DNA from 3 places in the Marinobacter sp. SS13-12 genome. Region 1 is predicted to be linked to each of the others. Evidence: predicted binding sites of a transcription regulator. Region 1 holds the regulator's gene; each other region holds the start of a gene.
What was found. Region 1 encodes sigma-54, which starts transcription at its own class of promoters, with help from an activator protein. Its sites were predicted from a motif close to ANTGGCATNNANNTTGCTNT; they were not measured.

Region 1 (2,269 bases):
TGGACCCGATCTCGGTGAGCGACATCAAGCACATTATCCGCCACCTGCGGGACAAGGGCATTGGAGTGCTGATCACCGACCACAATGTGAGGGAAACACTCGACATCTGTGAGAACGCCTATATAGTCAGCGGAGGCCATATCATCGCATCCGGCAACTCGGAAGCTATTCTTGCCAACCAGCAGGTCAAGGAAGTGTATCTAGGCAATGAATTTCGCCTGTAGTACACTCGGCAAAGAACTTGCTTGGCACGGCAAGTTGCCAGCATACAAAGAGTTTTTATGCAACCTCAACTCCCCGGAAAGGCCGAGAGCGACCGAGTGACGGATCCTGAACTATGGTTATGAAAGCCTCATTACAGTTAAAGCTGGGTCAAAGCCTGACCATGACGCCCCAGCTGCAACAGGCTATCAGGCTACTGCAGCTCTCCACCCTCGACCTCCAGCAGGAAATCCAGCAGGCGCTGGAATCCAACCCCATGCTGGAAACCTCGGAAGACGACGATAACCAGAATCCGGAATCCACGGAAAACGAGAACGACACCGCTGCCGAAGCCTCATCGACAGAAGAGTCAAACACCGCCTCCGAATCGTCTTCAGACTGGGATGAATCCGAAAACGGGCCTGACTGGTCGTCAGAGACCGACAGCCCCGACACCATTCCCGATGACCTTCCGGTCGACACCGCCTGGGACGACATCTACCAGTCGGCACCCGCGTCATCGGCCCGTAACGACGATGAAAACGACAACGATTTTGAAACTCGCAACTCGCCTACGGAAACCCTGCACGATCACCTGGAGTGGCAACTGAACCTGACGCCCCTGAGCGAACGGGACCAGGCCATCGCCCACGCGCTGATGGATGCGGTTGATAATCACGGGTACCTCACCTCTCCCCTGGAAGAGATCCATTCCGGGATGATGGAAGAGTCTGATGAAGACCCGCTTGAAATGGACGAGGTGGAAGCCGTACTTCACCGGTTGCAGCATTTTGATCCGCCTGGTGTCTTCGCCCGGAATCTTCAGGAATGTCTGCTGATCCAGCTGAACCAGCTGCCACCGGATACCCCGTGGCTCGCCCAGGCACGGCTGGTGATCACCCACTACATTAATCTTCTGGGCAATCGTGATTACGCACAACTGCTGCGCCGCAGCCGCCTGAAGGAAGATCAGTTGCGGGACGTTCTGGCCCTCATTACCGGGCTGAATCCGCGCCCGGGCGATACCCTCGACCAGGCCGAACCGGACTACGTCATCCCGGACGTGATCGTGCGCAAGCACAACGAACGCTGGCGGGTAGAGCTGAATCCGGAAATTGCACCGCGCATTCGTGTCAATGCCAGCTATGCTTCACTTATAAAGCGTGCGGACAGCAGTGCCGACAACACTTACCTGCGAGACCAACTGCAGGAAGCGAAATGGTTTATCAAGAGCCTGCAAAGCCGTAACGAGACTCTGCTCAAGGTAGCCACGCGAATTGTCGAGCACCAGCAGGGATTCCTGGACCATGGCGAGGAATACATGAAGCCACTGATCCTGTCGGACATTGCCCAGGCGGTGGAAATGCATGAGTCGACCATTTCCAGGGTGACCACCCAGAAATACATGCACACGCCGCGTGGCATATTTGAACTCAAGTATTTTTTCTCCAGCCATGTCAGCACTGACGAGGGCGGAGAATGTTCCTCTACGGCAATCCGGGCCATGATCAAGAAGCTGATTGCAACGGAAACCCCGAAAAAGCCATTGAGCGACAGTAAAATTGCAGCCATGCTAGGAGAACAGGGTATCAAGGTAGCGAGACGAACCGTGGCCAAGTACCGTGAGGCAATGCACATTCCTCCGTCCAACGAAAGAAAGCGACTGGTGTAGTAGTAAAATCCGATAACAGGAGAAGCCTATGCAACTCAATATTTCAGGCCATCACGTAGAATTGACTCCCGCACTGAAAGATTACGTAACAGGCAAGTTTGACAAGCTTGAGCGTCACTTTGACCACATCAGCAATTGCCAGGTCACCCTTGAGGTGGAAAAAGTGCGCCAGATGGCGGAAGCTACGCTACACGTGATAGGTGGTGAGATTCACGCAAAGGCCGAAAACAGCGATATGTATGCCGCCATTGATGCGCTGGTGGACAAGCTGGACAGGCAGATCCTGAAGCACAAGGAAAAGAACGTTGACCGGATGCACGGAAACGGAGCCCGCTAGGGCGTCCTGTTTGGTGCATAACAGTTAATCGAGCTGCGGCGCCGGCTTCGTTACAAAAG
Region 2 (2,269 bases), on a different contig from region 1:
CGCCAGAGCGGGGTGGCACCGCCGATATTCAGGAACAGGGGTTCCTTGCCGTACTGGAGATATTGGCCGGTTTCAGAGGTTTCGGAAGAGAAGGCCAGCATCTCTTTGCCATATTTCTCAACACCGGCAATAAAACCCAGGTAAATCGGGTGCTTGAAACGGGTCAGCGAGGCAAGGTTGGTTTTCATCCCGATCAGCACATGTTGGCTCGGTGAGTTCGAGACGATGTCGCCGTCTGCATCAGACCGGCTGGAGCGCAACTCCTGCTCCGCATGAAGAATGCCACCAGTGAGCTCACCGCGCTCGTCGCTAGTCAGGTAAGACGGGTTGTAATAAGTAGCCGATACCTGATCGTTGAACATGGACAGTGACTGAGCGGTTGCAACATCCACGGGCATAACGCCATAGCTAGTGCCCAGGTTGCCCATACTGGCAGAGGCGCTGAATGATAAGCCGGCAGAGGCGGCTGCAACGGCGAGCGTCAAAGCGCGCACAGAAAAGCGGGAGGTCGGGACCATGAAACACACTCCATTCGTTGGTCTTGTTATTGATCTTCGCCGTGCACCGGAGAGGTGACAGGGCTGACAACCATTGTTGGTACGTTTGTTCGAAAAGCAGTGTAGTGTTCTTGTCTTATCGGGACGTTGGCTTTCTTGACAGCTTTTGATGTCGCAATGACCACTTGCCAGTGAAAGATGATTTAAAAATGACCGAAATACAGAGTCTTATCAGGCCGGAAAGTGTTTTTTTCTGTTACGGGGAGTTGTGAACTGTTGCAGGTTTTCTGGGGGGAATAAAAAAGGCTCCCCCGCCGGGGAGCCTTGAGGTACTTGTGCTGGCTGTATAAAAAGCTGACAAGTTAGCTTGCGCGGGTTTTCCGGCGAGCCAGGGTGAGGCCAACAATGCCCAGGCCGAACAGTGCAAGTGTGCCGGGCTCAGGGACCTGAACGGAATCCTTGCCATACAGGTTCACGTGCGAAAGCCCTTGCCCGCCGCCGGCATTGTAGACCCAGTCGCCTGAGGAAATATCCGATACCAGTTCATAGACGAACCAGGTGTCTGGCTGATTCTGACCACCAAACTTGAAGCCAATGGCGATGGTGTCATAAATGTCCCAAACACTGCTGTCGAATGCCCAGGTCCCTGTTCCATCGCCCGCATCGCTGTATGTGAGGCCGTACATGGGCGTCGGGTTAGAGGCACCTTCGGATTTCTCGATAAACTGGTAGTCAGATCCAACACCATTCAGGAAATCGTCCTGAACAGCATTGTCTCCCTGGATGTTACCCAGACCGGAATCCAGACAAGCAGACGCCTGCGAGTCATCCATTGACATGTGATTAATAGTTGGGTCGGTGCAAATAATCGGCGCAGCCGTAACTGTGCCTGACATCATAAGCCCTGACGCCAGCGTGGCTGTCATCAGCGACCAAAGCTTTGCTTTCGTGTTCATCATCCTAGCTCCCGGTTAATATTCCTTACTTCTGCGGACGACAAGAAGCATGAACAATGCCATTACCGAAAACCGTCTTCTAAACAGCCATATGGGTGAGGCGCCTGGCGGCCAGTTTTTCACTGGTGTAAATTAAATCGACGTCAAGCCAGTCCATCCTCAAAGAGCGTTAACTGCTCAGTACAGACAGAACCCTTTGCGCATGCTCCGCCGTCTCACTCCCCAGGCTCGTCAGGTACCCGCCATCCTTCTGCGTGATCAGTCCCTTGGAATGAAGACGTTCAGCGGCCGCAACCATCTCCGGTGCAGCCGAGTGCTGGTGAACCTTGATGCCTTCCTGCGCGGAAGACAGGTCAAACATGGCAAGCAGGTTGAGTTCATCAATGTGGTGGGAAGAGAAGGGCATAATGCTTTCCTTGTGTTATTTTTAACGGACTTACATTAGTTGTATACGAAGCCAAAGTATTCAGCAACAACAGACACTCCACCGCAGGATGAAGACACGGATGTACACCCTTCATATTGCCAAAAAGAATTATTCGTCATGGTCGTTGCGGCCCTGGGTCCTGATGAAGGAGCTGGGCATTGCGTTCACCGTCGGAACCCTGCTGGCAGACCACCGACAATAACCACATTACTTAACCGGCCCGAGGAAACCCCAGGCATGATCAGTTGGGAAGACTTTGAGAACGTAGAGCTGCGAATCGGCACTATCATTGAAGTGAGCGAGTTCCCGGAAGCTCGCAAGCCAGCGTACAAGCTGAAAGTCGATTTCGGCCCGGAGGTAGGCATTCGCAAATCCAGTGCCCAGATCAC
Region 3 (2,269 bases), 570 kb from region 1:
CCGGAAGTGGTTTCTGGTGTGGGCACCATATTTGACCAGATTCTCCCCGGACATTTCCTTCAGATCCTGAGACTGCAGTATCACTGGTGCCTGATCACCACCGTTGATTTCAGCGGTGAGCCGGGACGTGGCCTCCTTCAGGTGCTGGATAATCGTGGCGTCATCCAGATCTTTGAGGCGATTAACTATTTCATCGGCTTCCAGGAGTGAGAGTGGCGTGGAGTAGTTGCCAAGATCACCGAGGTAAGGCTGAAGCCACTCGAGTGATTGATCGTTTAGATTGATACCGGGAGTACGGAGCAGCCTAATGACCGTTTCAGGCCAGAAGGTATCGCCGGTGTCGACCATGCCGGTAACAAGGAAGATGGTCGCAGGCACTTGCTCCTGGCGGAGCACAGGATAACCATACAGGTAGTTGTCCCTCCAGCCGTCATCAAAGGTAAAGGCTACTGAAAGTGCTGGCAGGGTCTCACCAGTGTCTTTCTTGCGCAGCCATTCATCAAGATGGACAGGGACGGCGCCCAGTGATCGGGCGAACTTTATGTGCCGCTGGAGGTTTCCGGGTGAAATAATCATACCGGGTTGTTCCTGCTCCCGTTCGCCGGAGTTATCCGGCAGCACCCGGTGATAGGTCAGAATGATCAGGGTCGGGCTGCGGGCAAGTTTCAGGCGTAGCCACCCGAAAACGGCAAAAGCGCTGAGCGCCCAGAATTTTAATAAGGATCGTATGGTAGCCACGCCTTTTGCCTCCGTCGGCCAAGCCTGTGGTTTTGGCGCAATCGTCCATGTACAGTTTGCTGGCACAGTGATTCTGCCAGTAGTGTGCAGAGATGTCATCCAAAAGGACTGGGCGCGGTTCCATCTTGCGCTGGGGTTTTTGTTATCTGCTCACCACGAGTCTCTCCAGTCTTTCGTTATTCCTATTCGGCTTACAGTATTGCAGTCCTGCAGATGGCCTGAGTTTACTTTTGAGCCCGTTACAGATGGGGGATTAGAGTTCAGCCTCGGACTGGTTAGAATCCGTCGACTCTTTTTACAGACCTTTTGCTGAAAATTATCCAAGTTTCTGATTTTAAGAGGCTGGCTTAGTATTTGCTTAAATAATATCGAGATGGTGTTTCACTTTTTACGGGCCTGTGGATGTGTACATGCTCGTTAACTCATCGTCTCTAAAATAGAGCGAACTGAGAGTGTTCAGGGCTAATAAGGAAACGGATTAATGAGTGTTACGCATGAAAAGCTTAGGTTGGGCTTTGGGACTGGGGTAGCTGCAAGTATTCTATTAGCGGCAATGTCGCTGTTGACTCCATCAATTACCGAGGCATCCATAATCACTATTGAGCCTGATGACTTTGCTGAGGGAACAGATCTCTCAAGCGTGTCTTCATATGTGTCTTTACAAAGTTTGGTCGCCAACTACCGTGAACCAGGGCCTATCTACGCGACCCGCTCTCGGCCGGAATATAGAGCGCCTACGGGCGAACTTGTCTTCGGTAATTTTGGGGCTGGCATTGGCATTTTGGATGAATGCGAAACTGATTTTGAATGTGCGATAGGGTTTGGAATGACCTTCCATCAGCCAGTGAGGTGGGTTTCGCTGCTATATCAGAACTGGGGGTATCCTTTCATGGGTGGTTATGGTCTGCCCAATATTTGGTATGCGTTTGATGTCAATGGCGATCGCATTGAATGGGGAGTGAGCAGCACGATGGGTGACACTTTGGGGCAAGTTTTCAGTTTGAATTTAGCTATACCCGGTATGAAGTCGCTTGTAGTTGGTGGCGGTGCGACTATAAATGCAATGGAATATGATCGTCTGTCTTTCGCTGTTGGTGTGCCAGAACCGGCCCCATTAGCCTTACTTGCAGTGGGTTTGGGAGCTGTTATCTTTGCTCGGAATCGAAAGCTGTTAACAGTAGTGAAGTAAAAAATAGATCCACCCCACCCGAAACCCTTCCAGTCCAGATGCGATATATTGTTACGAGCAGGGTACCAACAGCTCTCAGACCCTGAATATCGTTCCTGCGGCGTGATGTATCCATTCTATTAGCTGGCATCCCAGATTTTTCAAGAGTTTTGAATAGTGCTTAGCGATAGAGAAACCCTTCTCGGGGCCTCTATTGACTTCGCAAATGGTGCTGACTGGTTTCTGTATGTATAGTCTTACACCGCAACGATTCTGCCAGTACCGGCAGAGATGTCATCCACAAAGGTTCACAGGGATTGAGAGCGATGCTGGTTTTTCTGTTCTGGTTTGCAGCTGTTGGAG

Region 2: a site for sigma-54 is predicted at 1,498-1,517, ahead of QPL94_RS18340 (PEP-CTERM sorting domain-containing protein). Genes of this name have one in related genera too.
Region 3: a site for sigma-54 is predicted at 1,080-1,099, ahead of QPL94_RS11910 (PEP-CTERM sorting domain-containing protein). Genes of this name have one in related genera too.

Annotation. Positions count from the first base shown of each region.
Region 1 covers NZ_JASSUA010000001.1:2,036,372-2,038,640, reverse strand. The annotation lists gene lptB (LPS export ABC transporter ATP-binding protein) at 1-224, shown strand, start outside; gene QPL94_RS09400 (RNA polymerase factor sigma-54) at 344-1,873, shown strand; gene hpf (ribosome hibernation promoting factor) at 1,902-2,210, shown strand.
Region 2 covers NZ_JASSUA010000004.1:46,529-48,797, reverse strand. The annotation lists gene aupA (alkane uptake protein AupA) at 1-518, opposite strand, end outside; gene QPL94_RS18340 (PEP-CTERM sorting domain-containing protein) at 860-1,330, opposite strand; gene QPL94_RS18335 (TIGR02647 family protein) at 1,623-1,859, opposite strand; gene QPL94_RS18330 (thioredoxin domain-containing protein) at 1,960-2,082, shown strand; gene QPL94_RS18325 (tRNA-binding protein) at 2,118-2,269, shown strand, end outside.
Region 3 covers NZ_JASSUA010000001.1:2,602,089-2,604,357, forward strand. The annotation lists gene QPL94_RS11905 (polysaccharide deacetylase family protein) at 1-738, opposite strand, end outside; gene QPL94_RS11910 (PEP-CTERM sorting domain-containing protein) at 1,220-1,927, shown strand; gene QPL94_RS11915 (glycosyltransferase family 2 protein) at 2,233-2,269, shown strand, end outside.